3 regions of the Streptomyces fungicidicus genome follow, and region 3 is predicted to be linked to each of the others. Evidence: riboswitches for the same ligand, from Rfam matches in the RefSeq annotation. Region 3 holds a riboswitch; each other region holds the start of a gene.

Region 1 (5,304 bases), 3.3 Mb from region 3:
AGCAGCGCCGCCCGTCCGGTCAGCCGGGAGCGGCGTGCCTGGCGTTTGGTCTGCGAACGGTAGACCCGGGCGGCGGTCTGCTCACCGATCAGCCGGATCCTGGTCGCGGTGGAGAAACGGTCCCGGTCCTTGACCGCCATGTTCCGCCTCCGGTTCACCTGCTTACGCGCGTACGTCCCCGCACACGGTACGGGACCGGGTACGGGGACGTACGTACGACGCCGCCTCTACGGGGCAGGTCAGCCCTTGAACCGCGGGAAGGCGCTGCGGCCGGCGTACACCGCGGCGTCGTCGAGGATCTCCTCGATGCGCAGCAGCTGGTTGTACTTGGCGACGCGCTCGGAGCGGGCCGGGGCGCCGGTCTTGATCTGGCCGCAGTTGGTGGCGACGGCGAGGTCGGCGATGGTGACGTCCTCGGTCTCGCCGGAGCGGTGCGACATCATGCACTTGAAGCCGTTGCGCTGGGCCAGCTCGACGGCGTCCAGGGTCTCGGTCAGCGAGCCGATCTGGTTGACCTTGACCAGCAGGGCGTTGGCGGCGCCCTCGTCGATGCCGCGGGCGAGGCGCTCGGGGTTGGTGACGAACAGGTCGTCGCCGACGAGCTGGACCTTGTCACCGAGCTTGGCGGTGATGGTCTTCCAGCCCTCCCAGTCGTCCTCGAACAGCGGGTCCTCGATGGAGACCAGCGGGTACGCCTCGACGAGCTCGGCGTAGTACTCGGTCATCTCGGCCGCCGAGCGCTCCTTGCCCTCGAAGGTGTAGACGCCGTCCTTGTAGAACTCGGACGCGGCCACGTCGAGGGCCAGGGCGATCTGCTCGCCGGGGGTGTAGCCGGCCTCCTTGACGGCCTCGAGGATGAGGTCGAGGGCCTCGCGGTTGGAGCCGAGGTTCGGGGCGAAGCCGCCCTCGTCGCCGAGGCCGGTGGCCAGGCCCTTGCTCTTCAGGACCTTCTTGAGGGTGTGGTAGACCTCGGTGCCCCAGCGCAGCGCCTCGGAGAAGGACTCCGCGCCGATCGGCGCGATCATGAACTCCTGGATGTCCACGTTGGAGTCGGCGTGCGAGCCGCCGTTCAGGATGTTCATCATCGGCACCGGCAGCAGGTGCGCGTTCGGGCCGCCCAGGTAGCGGAAGAGCGGGAGGTCGCTGGCCTCGGAGGCGGCGTGGGCGACGGCGAGCGAGACGCCGAGGATGGCGTTGGCGCCGAGGGAGCCCTTGTTGTCGGTGGCGTCCAGGTCGAACATCGCCTGGTCGATCAGGCGCTGCTCGGTGGCGTCGTAGCCGACGAGCTCCGGGCCGATCTGCTCGATGACGGCCAGGACGGCCTTCTCGACACCCTTGCCCAGGTAACGGTTGGCATCGCCGTCACGGAGTTCGATGGCCTCGAAGGCACCGGTGGAGGCGCCGGACGGGACGGCGGCACGACCCGTGCTGCCGTCGTCGAGGCCGACCTCGACCTCGACCGTGGGGTTGCCTCGGGAGTCCAGGATTTCCCGGGCTACGACGACGTCGATGGACGGCACGAGCATCTCCTTCATGGATGTGACGCGGGTGAGCAGGGCCACGGCGGGTCCTGCGAGACCGAGCCTAACCGGCTCCGGGCGATCGGCCATCCGGCCACCCGCCCCGTGGACAGAACCGAGAGTAAATTGTTTCCGGACGGAACAAAGCAGTTTTCGGGAAACCCGCGCGGAACCCGGTCCGGTCCCGACATGAGAACCCCGCCCCGGTGCGTACGGGGGAAGACGCACCGGGGCGGGGAGCAGGGGGACCGCTGCCGCTTACTTCAGGTGCAGCTGCTGGCCCGGGAAGATGAGGTCGGCGTCGTCGACGATGTCGTCGTTCAGCTCGAAGAGCTTGGCCCAGCCGCCCTTGACGTCGTGCTCCTTGGCGATCGAGCTCAGGGTGTCGCCCTTGAGGACCTTGTACTCGCCGTCGCCCTTCTCGACCTTCTTGCCGGTCGGGGTGGTGACGGTCTTCTGCTCGGCCTTCGGCTCGGCCTGCTTCTCGGCGGCCGGGCGCTCGGCGGAGCGGGAGGCCTTCTGCTCGGTCTCACGGGTCTCGGTGGAGCCGGAGCCCTGCGAGGAGCCGGAGCCGTTGGAGGAGGAGCCGCTGTAGGCCGCGCCGGACAGGCCGGTGCCGCAGACCGGCCAGGCGCCCTTGCCCTGGCCCGCGAGGACCTTCTCGGCTATCTCGATCTGCTGGGCCTTGCTGGCCTGGTCGGCGGAGGCGGCGTACTGGGTGCCGCCGTACGCGGCCCAGGTGGAGGCCGAGAACTGCAGACCGCCGTAGTAGCCGTTGCCGGTGTTGATGGACCAGTTGCCGCCGGACTCGCACTGGGCGACGGCGTCCCACTCGGAGGCGGTGGCGGCGGAGGCGTTGCCGGCCGCCATCAGCGGGGCGGCGACGGCGGCGGAGGCGACGCCGGCCACGGCGAGCGCGCGGGTGGCCTTGGACGGACGACGGTGCTTGCCCTTGGTGGAAAACAGCATGCTGGGATCCCCTCACCGACGCCTGCGAGGTGAGCTGTCGGGTTCGGGCCGGTTGAGTTGCCCGGCCGCGCCCCTCCCGGGACACGGCTTCACCCCAAGCCGGATCCGGCGTCAACTGCCCGGACTCGGCGCTTACCTTGGGTCCCCCGCTCCTGCCTACGGCGCATTACGCGACGACTGTTCCCGTGCTGCCACTGGCAGGATTCGGCGTGGCGGCAGCCGGGGCCCGCGATGGCGAGCGGTCACGACCGTAGACACGCGATCCGCGGAATATCAAAGACGATCAGGGCTTCTGAGACCTATATCTCACAGTCTTTAAACCGGACATTCAGCGCGAACCATGACGCCAACTGCCGCCGCCGTCAGGCCCTTTCGGGCGTCACTTTTCGCCCGGTTCGACCCCGACCTCAAGCTCCTGACCGGGCAGGATGAGGTCCGGGTCGACGCCGACGACCTGCTCGTTCACGGCGTAGAGCGAGCGCCATCCGCCCTTGAGCTCAAGGGAGTCGGCGATGAACGAGAGGCTGTCGCCGGTGCGCACGGTGTACGAGCCGTCGGCGGCGTCGCGCGAGGCGTCCGCGCCGCGGGAGGCATGCCGTCCGGACGATCCCGGCGCACGGTCCCCGCCGTCACCCTCCTCGGCGCTCACGCCGCGATGACGGCCGTTGCCCGTGTCCTCACCGTCGACGGCCCCCGAAGAACCGGTACTCTGCCCCGACTTGTCCGACTCGTCACTCTTCGGCGCGTTCGAGGCGGAGGGGGAGGCGCCGGATCCCCCGTCGGAGGCGGTGTCCGAATCCTTGCCGGAATCGCTTGACTTGTCGGACTTGGCCGAATCGCCGGCGACGCTCTCGTCATCGGACGAACCGGAGGAAGGGGAGGATTCGCTGGAGTCGGACGATCTGGATGAGTCGGAGGAATCGGATGAGCCGGACCCACTCTTCGTCGAGTCCTCCGACACGCCGGTGTCGATGTCGGCCGATGCCGAGCCCTGCTCCAGGCCCGAGAGCAGCCCGCAGGTGCGCCACGCGCCGACCCCCTGGTCGGCGAGGATCTTCTCGGCCACGGCTATCTGCTGGCCGCGGCTGGCCTGGTCGGCGCTGGGCGCGAAGTCCAGGCCGCCGTAGTTCTCCCAGTCGTCCTGGGTCAACTGCAGTCCGCCGTAGTAACCGTTGCCGGTGTTCTGGCTCCAGGAGCCGCCGCTCTCGCACTCGGCGACCCGGTCCCAGGTGGCGCCGTCGGCCGCGCTCGCGCTGCCTGCCCCGAGGAGGGGGATCGCGATGGCGGAGCCGGTCACTCCGGCCGCGACGAGGAGAGCCGGAGCCTGGCGGGGGCGACGGTGCCGACCGTTCCCGGAGAGCATGCGGAGACCTTTCGCGAGACAGCAATGACGGTGCGGCGAGTCGGAGTACGAGCCACCACACTTGATGGGTGAACGTATCGGCAGTCGATCACTTGTCACAAGTTCATGCCGCGCAGATCACGTGAAGATCACAGACATGAGGGCGTGTCATGTTTGCGCTGGTCCGTTGGCGGGCAGGGCGGACGGCCGCCCGGTCCGTCACGTCCGCGGCGGGGTGAACTCCACGGGCAGCGTGCGCAGTCCGCGCATGATGAGCCCGCCGCGCCAGCGGAGCTCGGCGGGATCCGCGGCGAGCCGCAGGTCCGGGAGGCGGGTCAGCAGGGTGGCGAGCGCGGTCTGGCCCTCCAGCCGGGCCAGCGGGGCGCCCAGGCAGTAGTGGATGCCGTGGCCGTACCCCAGGTGCTGGTTGTCGCGCCGGCCGAGGTCGAGCAGGTCCGGGTCGGCGAACCGCTCCGGGTCCCGGTCCGCCGCCGCCAGCACGACGAGGACGGGGTCGCCGGCCGCGATGCGCTGCCCGCCGAGGGTGACGGGCTCGGTGGCGAACCGCCAGGTGGCGAGCTCCACGGGGCCGTCGTAGCGCAGGAGCTCCTCGACGCCGGTCTCCAGGAGTCCGTGGTCCCCGGCGGCGAGACCCCGCTGCAGCCGCTCGCGCTCGCCGGGATGGGTGAGCAGGGCGTAGGTGCCGTTGCCGATGAGGTTGACGGTGGTCTCGAACCCGGCGAACAGCAGGATGAAGGCCATCGCGGCGGCCTCGTTCTCGGTGAGGTGCTCGCCGTGGTCGGAGGCGCGGATGAGACCGGAGATGAGGTCCTCGCCGGGGGCCGGCTCGGCGGGGAGCGCCTCGCGCTTGCGGTGGATCAGCTCGGCGAGGTACCCGCGCATCTTCTTCACGGAGCGGGCGACTCCGCCCCTCGGTCCTCCGCCGTGACGGATCATCATGCCCGCCCAGTCGCGGAAGTCGTCCTGGTCCTCGCGCGGGACGCCGAGGAGGTCGCAGATGGCGTAGATGGGGAGGGGGAAGGCGAACTCGTGGATGAGGTCCGCGGAGCCGCTGTCCGCGAACCGGTCGATGAGCCCGTCGGCGAGCTCCTGCACCCGGGGCGCGAACTCGGCGACCCGGCGCGGGGTGAACGCCTTGCTGACCAGCCGTCGCAGCCGGGTGTGGTCCGGCGGGTCGATGTTCAGCAGATGCGTCATCAGCTCCGCCTGCCGCTCCCCGGGGATGCCGGTCTTCCCCTTGGCGTGCGCGGGCTCGTCGTGGTGCGCGGGATTCTTGGACAGCCTGCTGTCGGCCAGGGCCTGCCTGGCGTCGCCGTACCGCGTGACCAGCCACGCCTCCACCCCGCTCGGCAGCCGTGTCCTGCGCACCGGCGCGTGCTCGCGCAGCCAGGCGTAGGCGGGATAGGGATCGGCGGCGAACTCCCAGCTGAACAGCTCGGGGGTGGGGGTGGA
Region 2 (5,304 bases), 1.8 Mb from region 3:
GCAACGGCAAGGACGAGGACGACGAGCCCGCCACCCTCGCCGAGGCCGTGAAGCGCAACGCCGCCGAGGTCGAGGACAAGCACGGCGTCCCCATAGAGGTCGTGGTCGTCGGCGACTGCCCGCTCGACGAGAGAATAAGCGCGCAGATGCAGGCCGGACGCGAAGCGATGGTCAACGCCGCCAAGTACGGTGGCGAGGGAGGCGCGGTGCAGGTCTACGCCGAAGTCGAGGGGAAGAAGGTCTTCGTGTCCGTCCGTGACCGGGGCCCCGGCTTCGATCTGGACTCGATACCCGCCGACCGCATGGGCGTCAGGGAATCGATCATCGGCCGCATGGAGCGCAACGGCGGCACGGCGCGGCTGCGCGCGGTGCCGGACGGCGGCACGGAGGTCGAGCTGGAGATGGAGAGGGCGGAGAAGACGTCATGAGCGAGCCGACCGAGGCGAACGGAACGGAGCCGGCGGGGAGCGCCGCCGGGCGTCATGTGCGAGTCGTCCTCGTGGACGACCACCGCATGTTCCGCACGGGCGTCCAGGCCGAGATAGGCCAGACCGGCCAGACGGGCGTCGAGGTGGTGGGTGAGGCCGCCGACGTCGACCAGGCCGTCACCGTCATCACCGCGACCCGGCCCGAGGTGGTCCTGCTGGACGTCCACCTGCCCGGTGGCGGCGGTGTCGAAGTGCTGCGCCGCTGCGCCCCGTTGATGAGCGACGCCGAGCGGCCGGTCCGTTTCCTCGCCCTGTCCGTGTCGGACGCGGCGGAGGACGTGATCGGCGTGATCCGGGGCGGCGCCCGGGGCTATGTGACCAAGACGATCACCGGGACCGATCTGGTCGACTCGATCTTCCGGGTGCAGGAGGGGGACGCCGTCTTCTCGCCGCGGCTGGCCGGCTTCGTCCTCGACGCCTTCGCGTCGACCGACGCCCCGCCGGTCGACGAGGACCTCGACCGTCTCACCCAGCGCGAGCGGGAGGTGCTGCGGCTGATCGCCCGCGGCTACGCGTACAAGGAGATCGCCAAGCAGCTGTTCATCTCGGTGAAGACGGTCGAGTCGCACGTCTCGGCGGTGCTGCGCAAGCTCCAGCTGTCCAACCGCCACGAGCTGACCCGCTGGGCGACGGCGCGGCGACTGGTCTGACCGGGCCGGTGTCGGAGGGGGCGGGGCCGCTGGCTAGGCTCCGGCCCCATGGACGTACTCATCCACCTCTTCGTCGGTCTGCACATCATCGGCATCGCCTCGCTCCTCGGCGGCTTCCTCACCCAGATGAAGGCGATGGGGAAGGGCACCGCCCGCTTCGTCCCCGCGATGCTGCACGGCGCCCTGACGATGCTGGTCACCGGAGTGGTCCTGGTCGGCCTCAACCAGGCCCAGGACTACTCCGTCGACAACATCAAGATCGGCGTGAAGCTGGCCCTGCTGATCGTGATCCTCGGCCTGGTCTATGTGAAGCGCGACGAGGAGACGGTGGACAAGCGCCTGTTCGGCCTGGTCGGACTGCTGACCACGGTGAACGTCTTCATCGCGGTGCTCTGGACGTGAGCGCCGCCCGGCGCTGATCAGGCCGGGCGCACGATGCTGTGGATCGAGGACTCCCCGTCGTAGTAGACCGACTCCTCGCGGACGTACGCGCCGGGCTTCGGGGCGTGGATCATCATGCCGTTGCCGATGTAGATGCCCACATGGGTGATGTCGTCGTAGAAGAAGACCAGGTCGCCGGGCTGGGCCTGGGAGACGGGGACCGTCGTGCCGGCGTCGACCTGGTCGTAGGTGGTGCGCGGCAGGGTGACGCCGGCGGCCTTCCAGGCGGCCTGGGTGAGGCCGGAGCAGTCGTAGGAGCCGGGGCCGGTGGCGCCCCAGACGTACGGCTTGCCGATCTGCGCGCGGGCGAAGGCGATCGCCTTCTCGGCCTTGGCGGCGTACGAGGAGTCCGTCGACGTCGACGGTGAGGTGCCCGAGCCGGAGGACTCCGACGAGCCCGAGGTGCCGCTCTCCTGCTGAGCGGCCTCCTCCTGCGCCTTCTGCCGCTCCGCCTGCTGGCGTGCCAGCTCGGCGGCCTTGCGGGCGGCCTCCTGCTGCTTCTTCTTCTCGATCGCCGCGAGCCGCGCCTTCTCCTCGGCGGTCAGCTTCGCCATCAGCTCACGCGCGTCGCCGAGCTTCTTCTGGACGGTGGCCTTGGCCGTCTTCAGGTCGCCCTGGGACTCGGTGAGCGTCTCGAGGCTCTCGGTGGCCTCCTGGCGCTTCTTCATCGTCTCGGACTGCTGGGTGACGTAGTCGTCGACCGCGACCTTCTGGCGGCCGGTCATCCGGTCCATCAGCTGGCTCTGGTCGAAGATGTCCTGGGGCGTGTCCGCGAGGAGGAAGGTCGCGGTGTCGGGGATGCCGGCGCCGGTCCGGTACTGGGCGGCCGCGAAGGAGCCCAGTTCCTCCCGCGCCTCGTTGAGCTTCTGCGTGCGCTTGGCCACGTCGTCGAGGAGCGTGTCCACCTGCTTGCGCTGCTTCGCGGTCTTCTCCTTGGCCGCGTTGTACTTCTCGGTCGCCGACTCGGCCTGCCGGTAGAGGTCGCCGACCTTCTTCTCGACCTCCTCCAGGCTCGGCCTGTCGTCGTCCGTGGGGGCGGCGTTGGCCGTCTGGGACAACAGGGCCACGGAGGTCAGCGCGGCCGTGGCGAGGACCGGGGTCCGTATGCCTGCCACGCGCGGGCCGGGGGTGCGCGACTTGCGGTGCGACGCCAAGGGAGGCGACTCCTTCCATACTCCGCCTACCGGGTTAGCTGTCGGGTTCGGGCGGGTGGTGCTTCGGAAGGGTTGCCCTACGGCCGCTCCGTGAGGGAGTGGGCCGATTCACCCCAAGGTCTCGGTGGGTCCCCGGCTCCGGCTGCCGCGGTGGGCAGGGACGGACTCGGCGGAGGCCGCGCGGCCCGGCGACGTTCGCCGGTGGGGGTCGAGCGGCCCGCCCGCACCGTAGCCAACTCGTGTGGCCCCTGTGAAGGTTGATGGGTGATATGCCCGATACATTTTCGTGACCTGATCTTCCCGGTCACTCAGGGTGAGGCCGCGGTGCTGGAGGGTGCCCGCCCCGGCCGGCCCGCCGGAATCCCGGGGATGTTTCCGGGGCGGCCCCGGGTTGTCGGTGGGGCACCCTAGACTCGGAGAGCGATGAGCAGCCTCTTTGACGACAGCTTCCTGGCGGACCTCCAGGCCCAGCGGGGCCCCGCGGACGAGCCCCCGCCGCCGCCCGAGGACGAGCACGTGCCGGAGCAGGTTCCGGACGACCTGTTCGGCGGGAAGTTCGACGTGCCGCCGGAAAGGGACGCCTACTACAGGGACGGCGCCCCGCGCCCGGTGCTCGACGCCGCCGCGCTCCTCGAGGGGCTGAACGACAACCAGCGTGCCGCCGTCGTGCACTCCGGCTCCCCGCTGCTCATCGTGGCCGGCGCCGGCTCCGGCAAGACCCGGGTGCTCACCCACCGCATCGCCCACCTGCTGGCCGAGCGGCACGTGCACCCGGGCCAGATCCTCGCGATCACCTTCACCAACAAGGCCGCGGGCGAGATGAAGGAGCGCGTCGAGCAGCTCGTCGGCCCGCGGGCCAACGCCATGTGGGTCATGACGTTCCACAGCGCGTGTGTGCGCATCCTGCGCCGCGAGAGCAAGAGACTCGGGTTCACGTCGTCGTTCTCGATCTACGACGCCGCCGACTCCAAGCGGCTGATGGCCCTGGTCTGCCGTGACCTGGACCTCGATCCCAAGCGCTTCCCGCCGAAGTCCTTCAGCGCCAAGATCAGCAACCTGAAGAACGAGCTGATCGACGAGGAGGACTTCGCGGCCCAGGCCGCCGACGGTTTCGAGAAGACCCTCGCCCAGGCCTACGCGCTCTACCAGTCGCGGCTGCGCGAGGCGAACGCGCTCGACTTCGACGACCTGATCATGACGACGGTCAACCTGCTCCGCGCCTTCCCGGACGTCGCCGAGCACTACCGCCGCCGCTTCCGGCACGTCCTGGTCGACGAGTACCAGGACACCAACCACGCCCAGTACTCCCTGGTCCGCGAGCTCGTCGGCACCGTGGAGCACCCCGTCGACGTACCGCCGGAGGCCGAGGTGCCGCCCGCCGAGCTGTGCGTGGTGGGCGACGCCGACCAGTCGATCTACGCCTTCCGGGGCGCGACGATCCGCAACATCCTCCAGTTCGAGGAGGACTACCCGGACGCGACGACGATCCTGCTGGAGCAGAACTACCGCTCCACCCAGACCATCCTGAGCGCCGCCAACGCCGTCATCGAGCGCAACGAGTCGCGCCGCCCCAAGAACCTGTGGACCAACGCCGGCTCGGGCGCGCGGATCACCGGGTACGTCGCGGACACCGAGCACGACGAGGCGCAGTTCGTCGCCGACGAGATAGACCGCCTCACGGACGCGGGCGAGGCGAAGGCGGGCGACGTCGCGGTCTTCTACCGCACCAACGCCCAGTCCCGTGTCTTCGAGGAGATCTTCATCCGCGTCGGACTGCCCTACAAGGTCGTCGGCGGCGTCCGCTTCTACGAGCGCAAGGAGGTCCGGGACGTCCTGGCCTACCTGCGGGTGCTCGCCAACCCCGAGGACTCGGTGCCGCTGCGCCGCATCCTCAACGTGCCCAAGCGGGGCATCGGCGACCGCGCCGAGGCGATGATCGACGCGCTCGCGCAGCGCGAGAAGATCAGCTTCCCGCAGGCACTCAAGCGCGTCGACGAGGCGTACGGCATGGCCGCCCGCTCGTCGAACGCCGTGAAGCGGTTCAACACGCTGATGGAGGAGCTCCGTACGGTCGTCGAGTCCGGGGCCGGCCCGGCGACGGTCCTGGAGGCCATCCTCGAACGCACCGGCTATCTGGCCGAGTTGCAGGCCTCCACCGACCCGCAGGACGAGACCCGCATCGAGAACCTCCAGGAACTCGCGGCGGTCGCGCTGGAGTTCGAGCAGGAGCGAGGGGAGGGCGAGTCGGTCGCGCTGTCCGACTTCCTGGAGCAGGTCGCCCTGGTCGCCGACTCCGACCAGATCCCCGACGAGGACGAGGACGGCTCCGGCGTCATCACCCTGATGACCCTGCACACCGCCAAGGGCCTGGAGTTCCCGGTCGTCTTCCTCACCGGCATGGAGGACGGCGTCTTCCCGCACATGCGCGCCCTCGGCCAGACCAAGGAGCTCGAGGAGGAGCGGCGGCTGGCGTACGTGGGCATCACCCGCGCGCGGGAGCGCCTGTACCTCACCCGGTCGACGCTGCGCAGCGCCTGGGGGCAGCCGTCCTACAACCCGCCCTCGCGCTTC
Region 3 (5,304 bases):
AGCAACACATGGCTGAGCGCCGCGTCAACGTCGGCTGGGCCGAGGGTCTCCACGCCCGCCCCGCCTCCATCTTCGTCCGAGCCGCCACGGCCACAGGCGTCCCGGTCACGATCAGCAAGGCCGGGGGCAACCCCGTCAACGCGGCCTCCATGCTGGCCGTGCTGAGCCTGGGCGCCCAGGGCGGCGAGGAGATCGTCCTCGCGTCCGACGCCGAGGGCGCGGACGCCGCCCTGGACCGTCTGGCGAAGCTGGTCGCCGAGGGGCTCGAGGAGCTCCCCGAGACCGTCTGAGCACGCACGGCCGCGGGACCGTCCGCACGGGAATCCCGCCGCACCACCGAAAGGCCCGACCTGACCGCCGGTCGGGCCTTTCGCTTTTCCGCGGCACGCGGATTGCGGGATCCACACCTTTCACGGCTCCACGAATTAGCGCGCATCACCGGTTCAACAGTTTCTGCGGGCAGCACGAATAAAGCCCCGCAAAATGCTTCCCCTTTGTATACGGCACTCGTGTTAATGCCGAAGACTCGGCATGTTTACGGGATGTTGCGGGTTCCTCACACGGTCCGGGCGGGCGCCCCGGTCGGCGCCGCCGGCGAAGCGCAGCCGGTGGCCGGCGGTCGCGCGCTCGGTGTGCAGCGCCGTGACGGCCCGCGCCCGGTCGCCGTCGCCGCGCGCCACGGCGTCCACGATCGCGCCGTGCTCCGCCCAGTACTCGACCGGGTCGGGCGGCCCCTCACTGGCGTACATCCAGGCGATCTTGTGCCGCAGCTGGGTCAGTGCCGAGGTCAGCGCCGGGCTGCCGGAGGCCTGGGCGAGCGTCTCGTGGAACCAGCCGCTCAGGGAGCGCAGGTCGTCGCTGTTGCCCTGGCGGGCGCGTTCCTGCCCCAGCCGGACCAGACCGCGCAGCACCTTCAGATGGGCCTCGGTGCGGCGCTGCGCCGCTCGGGAGGCGCCGAGCGGCTCCAGGAGCAGGCGCATCTCCAGCAGGTCGGCGGCCTCCTGCTCGGTGGGTTCCGCGACGCACGCGCCCGCGTGCCGCCGGGTGACCACGAACCCCTCGGCCTCCAGTGTGCGCAGCGCCTCCCGGACGGGGACGCGGGAGACGCCGTAGCGGCGGGCGAGTACTTCCTCGGTGAGCCGGCCGCCGCGCTCGTGGACCCCCGTGACGATGTCGTCCCGGATCGCCGTGCACACCGAGTGCGCGGGAATACGCATGACGGACCTCCGGCTTAATCCCCGTGAAACGTCGACGGATTGACGTGTGTTCCGTGACTCTATTGCAATCCGCGAGAATTTCCGACGGCGGGCCGGAATCCAGGCGTATTTTTTGGACAGACGTTCCCCGGAAACACCGATGCCCCGGCTCGGGGGAGCCGGGGCATCGGGAAGCGGGCGGGTCAGAGACCGACGCCGTGCGCGCGGAGGTAGGCGACGGGGTCGAGGTCGGAACCGTACTCGGCGGTCGTGCGGGCCTCGAAGTGCAGGTGGGCGCCCGTGACGTTGCCGGTCGCGCCGGAGAGGCCGATCTGCTGCCCGGCGGCGACCTGCTGGCCCACCGAGACGCCGATGGACGACAGGTGTCCGTACTGGGTGTACGTGCCGTCGTTCATCTTGATGACGACCTGGTTGCCGTACGAGCCGCCCCAGCCCGCCTCGACGACGGTGCCGATGCCGACCGACTGGACGGGGGTGCCGCTCGCGGCGTGGAAGTCGACGCCGGTGTGGCTGCCGGAGGACCAGAGCGAGCTGCCGGCCTGGTAACTGGTCGAGACGTACGAGCCGGGGATCGGGGAGACGAAGGTGTTGAGGCGCTTGCGCTCGGCCTCCCGCGCGGCGCGCACCTTCTCCGCCCGGGCCTCCTCGGCGGCCTTGGCCGCCTTCTCGCGCGCGGCCTCCTCGGCGGCCTTGCGGGCGGCGGCCTCGGCGGCCTCACGGGCGGCCTCGTGCTGGGCGGCGGCCTGGGCGTCGATCCGTTCGGCGACCGAGTCGCCCAGGGTGACGACGGGGGTGAGACCGGTCTGCGCGGCGGCGGGTTCGGCGGCGAGCGCGGGGGCCGCGAGGGAACCGACGACGCCGGTGGTGGTGAGGGCAGCGACGCCCGCCGCGCGGGCGGTGCCGCGCTGCATCCTGCTGGGACGACGGTGCTTGCCCGGGGCGCGGGTGAACGCCATGTACAGGCTGGTCCTTTCCTTCCCTCTCGCCTACCGGGTTAGCTGACGGGTTCGGAGCAGGAAGGTCTCCTACGGACCCCCTCGCGACACGCGCGGGCGTCCGATTCACCCCAGGGACTGTGTGGGTCCCCGGCTCCCCTGGCTCGCGCCGTACGGGGACTCGGCGATGGCTGTCCGGTGCCGCGGGTGCGGCGCACTGCCCGACGAACAGCCCGCACGAAGCTAAGCGGGGAGCCGTCCGTTCCCCAAACAAAACCCGGTTTTTGTAGCGCATCCCACAGGGCAGACAGGCAGCCTCCGCCTCAATTCGGGCACAAACGGGCCCTGGTGACGCCGACGTCACCAGGGCCCGCCCGCGCGTGCGTCCGCCGCCGCTCGCTACTCGGCCGCCACGACGCTGACTTCGCCGATGCCGAGCGCCTCGACCGGCGCCTTGATCTGCGCCGCGTCGCCGACGAGGACGGTCACCAGACGGTCCCCCGGGAAGGCGCTGACGACGGCCGCGGTGGCCTCCACGGTGCCGGTCGCCGCCAACTGCCGGTACAGGTCGGCCTGGTAGTGGTCGGGCAGGTGCTGCTCGACCTGGTCGGCCAGGGTGCTCGCGACGGCGGCCGCCGTCTCGTACTTCAGCGGCGCCACGCCCACGAGGTTCTGCACGGCGACGTCGCGTTCGGCGTCGGTGAGGCCCTCCGCGGCGAGCGTGCGCAGGACCTTCCACAGGTCCTCCAGCGCGGGGCCGGTGTTCGGGGTGTCGACGGAGCCGCTGATGGCGAGCATCGCCGCGCCCGAGCCGTCCGGGGCCGACCTGAGGACCTGTCCGAAGGACCGCACGCCGTAGGTGTAGCCCTTCTCCTCGCGCAGCACGCGGTCCAGGCGGGAGGTGAGGGTGCCGCCGAGGCAGTAGGTGCCGAGCACCTGCGCGGCCCACACGCGGTCGTGCCGGTCGGGGCCGACCCGGCCGATCAGCAGCTGCGTCTGGACGGCGCCGGGGCGGTCCACGATCACGACCCGGCCGGTGTCGTCGGCGACCACCGGCGGCACGGGCCGCACCTGGCCCGGGGAACCGGTCCAGGCGCCCAGCGTGTCGCCGAGCAGCGCGTCCAGGTCGACGCCCGTGAGGTCGCCCACGACCACGACGGTCGCCGTCGCGGGGCGGACGTGCTTCTCGTAGAAGGCGCGCACCGCCGCCGAGTCGATGCCGGCGACCGTCTCCTCGGTGCCCTGGCGCGGCCGCGACATGCGCGAACTCGCCGGGAACAGCTCCTTGGACAGCTCCTTGGCGGCGCGCCGGGAGGGGTTGGCCAGCTCGTGCGGGATCTCGTCGAGGCGGTTGCGGACGAGCCGCTCCACCTCGCTGTCGGCGAACGCGGGCGCCCTGAGGGCGTCGGCGAGCAGCCCGAGCCCCTTCGGCAGCCGCGAGGCCGGGACCTCCAGGCTGAGACGGACGCCGGGGTGGTCGGCGTGCATGTCCAGGGTGGCGCCGCAGCGCTCCAGTTCGGCGGCGAACTCCTCGGCGGAGTGCTTGTCGGTGCCCTCGGAGAAGGCCCGGGCCATGATGGTGGCGACGCCGTCGAGGCCGGCCGGCTCGGCCTCCAGGGGTGCGTCGAGGAGCACCTCGACGGCGACGACCTGCTGGCCGGGGCGGTGGCAGCGCAGCACGGTCAGGCCGTTGTCGAGCGTGCCGCGCTCGGGGGCCGGGAAGGCCCAGGGCCTGGCGTCGCCCGCCTGCGGCTGCGGGTGGAAGTCCATCGTGGCGAGCTCGGTCACTTCGCCGCCTCCTCGTTCTCGTCGGTGCCGGCGGCCGCGGCTTCCTCGGTGTCCTCGTCCTCGGCGGCGACGGGCTCGTAGACGAGCACCGCGCGGTTGTCGGGGCGCAGGCGGGCCTTGGCGACCTCCTGCACCTCCTCCGCCGTCACCTCCAGGACGCGCTGCACGGCGGTCAGGGCGAGCTGGGGGTCGCCGAACAGGACGGCGTACCGGCACAGTTCGTCGGCGCGGCCGGCGACGGTGCCGAGCCGGTCCAGCCATTCACGCTCCAACTGGGCCTGCGCGCGCTCCATCTCCTCGGCGGTGGGGCCCTGCTCGGCGAACCGGGCGAGCTCCTCGTCGATGGCGGCCTCGATGACCGGCACCTCCACGTCGCCTGACGTCTTCACGTCCAGCCAGCCCAGGGAGGGCGCCCCGGCCAGCCGCAGCAGGCCGAAGCCGGCGGCCACGGCCGTACGGTCGCGCCGTACGAGGCGGTTGTAGAGCCGCGAGGACTCGCCGCCGCCGAGCACGGTGAGCGCCAGGTCGACGGCGTCGCACGCGCGGGTGCCGTCCTCCGGCAGCCGGTAGGCGGCCATCAGCGCACGCGCGGGGACCTCCTCCTCCACGACCTCGCGCAGCTGCCCGCCCATGACGTCGGGCAGCGCGCCGTCGCGCGGGGCGGGCTTGCCGTCGTGGGACGCGATGGAGCCGAAGTACTTCTCGATCCAGGCGAGCGTCTGCTCCGGGTCGATGTCGCCGACGACGGAGAGCACGGCGTTGTTCGGCGCGTAGTACGTGCGGAAGAACTGGCGGGCGTCCTCCAGGGTGGCCGCGTCCAGGTCCGCCATCGAGCCGATGGGCGTGTGGTGGTACGGGTGGCCCTCCGGGTAGGCGAGGGCGGTCAGCTTCTCGAAGGCGGTGCCGTAGGGCACGTTGTCGTAGCGCTGGCGGCGCTCGTTCTTGACGACGTCCCGCTGGTTCTCCATGGACTCGTCGTCCAGGGCGGTCAGCAGGGAGCCCATGCGGTCGGCCTCCAGCCAGAGGGCGAGCTCCAGCTGGTGGGCGGGCATGGTCTCGAAGTAGTTGGTCCGCTCGAAGCTGGTGGTGCCGTTGAGGGAGCCGCCCGCGCCCTGGACCAGCTCGAAGTGCCCGTTGCCCTTCACCTGGGCGGAGCCCTGGAACATCAGGTGCTCGAAAAGGTGAGCCAGACCGGTACGTCCCTTGACCTCGTGACGCGAACCCACGTCGTACCAGAGGCACACCGCGGCGACCGGGGTCAGGTGGTCCTCGGAGAGCACCACGCGCAGGCCGTTGGCCAGGCGGTGCTCGGTCGCTGTCAGGCCGCCGGAGCCTGCCTGGGCTGTGGCCGTGTGACCCATGGG

Evidence for each region. Region 3 has a riboswitch for cyclic di-AMP ahead of CNQ36_RS29230 (M23 family metallopeptidase). Riboswitches for the same ligand answer to the same signal wherever they lie in the genome.
Region 1: linked by a shared signal. The riboswitch ahead of CNQ36_RS14215 (LysM peptidoglycan-binding domain-containing protein) and the one ahead of CNQ36_RS29230 (M23 family metallopeptidase) in region 3 are both predicted to bind cyclic di-AMP.
Region 2: linked by a shared signal. The riboswitch ahead of CNQ36_RS21705 (C40 family peptidase) and the one ahead of CNQ36_RS29230 (M23 family metallopeptidase) in region 3 are both predicted to bind cyclic di-AMP.

The regions. Positions count from the first base shown of each region.
Region 1 is NZ_CP023407.1:3,168,270-3,173,573, forward strand. Features, by position in the region: gene CNQ36_RS14205 (FtsB family cell division protein) at 1-140, opposite strand, end outside; gene eno (phosphopyruvate hydratase) at 240-1,520, opposite strand; gene CNQ36_RS14215 (LysM peptidoglycan-binding domain-containing protein) at 1,779-2,489, opposite strand; cyclic di-AMP (ydaO/yuaA leader) riboswitch at 2,494-2,663, opposite strand; gene CNQ36_RS14220 (LysM peptidoglycan-binding domain-containing protein) at 2,869-3,852, opposite strand; gene CNQ36_RS14225 (cytochrome P450 family protein) at 4,051-5,304, opposite strand, start outside.
Region 2 is NZ_CP023407.1:4,708,495-4,713,798, forward strand. Features, by position in the region: gene CNQ36_RS21690 (ATP-binding protein) at 1-428, shown strand, start outside; gene CNQ36_RS21695 (LuxR C-terminal-related transcriptional regulator) at 425-1,138, shown strand; gene CNQ36_RS21700 (hypothetical protein) at 1,187-1,540, shown strand; gene CNQ36_RS21705 (C40 family peptidase) at 1,558-2,733, opposite strand; cyclic di-AMP (ydaO/yuaA leader) riboswitch at 2,742-2,900, opposite strand; gene pcrA (DNA helicase PcrA) at 3,157-5,304, shown strand, end outside.
Region 3 is NZ_CP023407.1:6,487,587-6,492,890, reverse strand. Features, by position in the region: gene CNQ36_RS29240 (HPr family phosphocarrier protein) at 9-290, shown strand; gene CNQ36_RS29235 (GntR family transcriptional regulator) at 513-1,217, opposite strand; gene CNQ36_RS29230 (M23 family metallopeptidase) at 1,400-2,173, opposite strand; cyclic di-AMP (ydaO/yuaA leader) riboswitch at 2,186-2,349, opposite strand; gene CNQ36_RS29225 (M16 family metallopeptidase) at 2,552-3,940, opposite strand; gene CNQ36_RS29220 (M16 family metallopeptidase) at 3,937-5,304, opposite strand, start outside.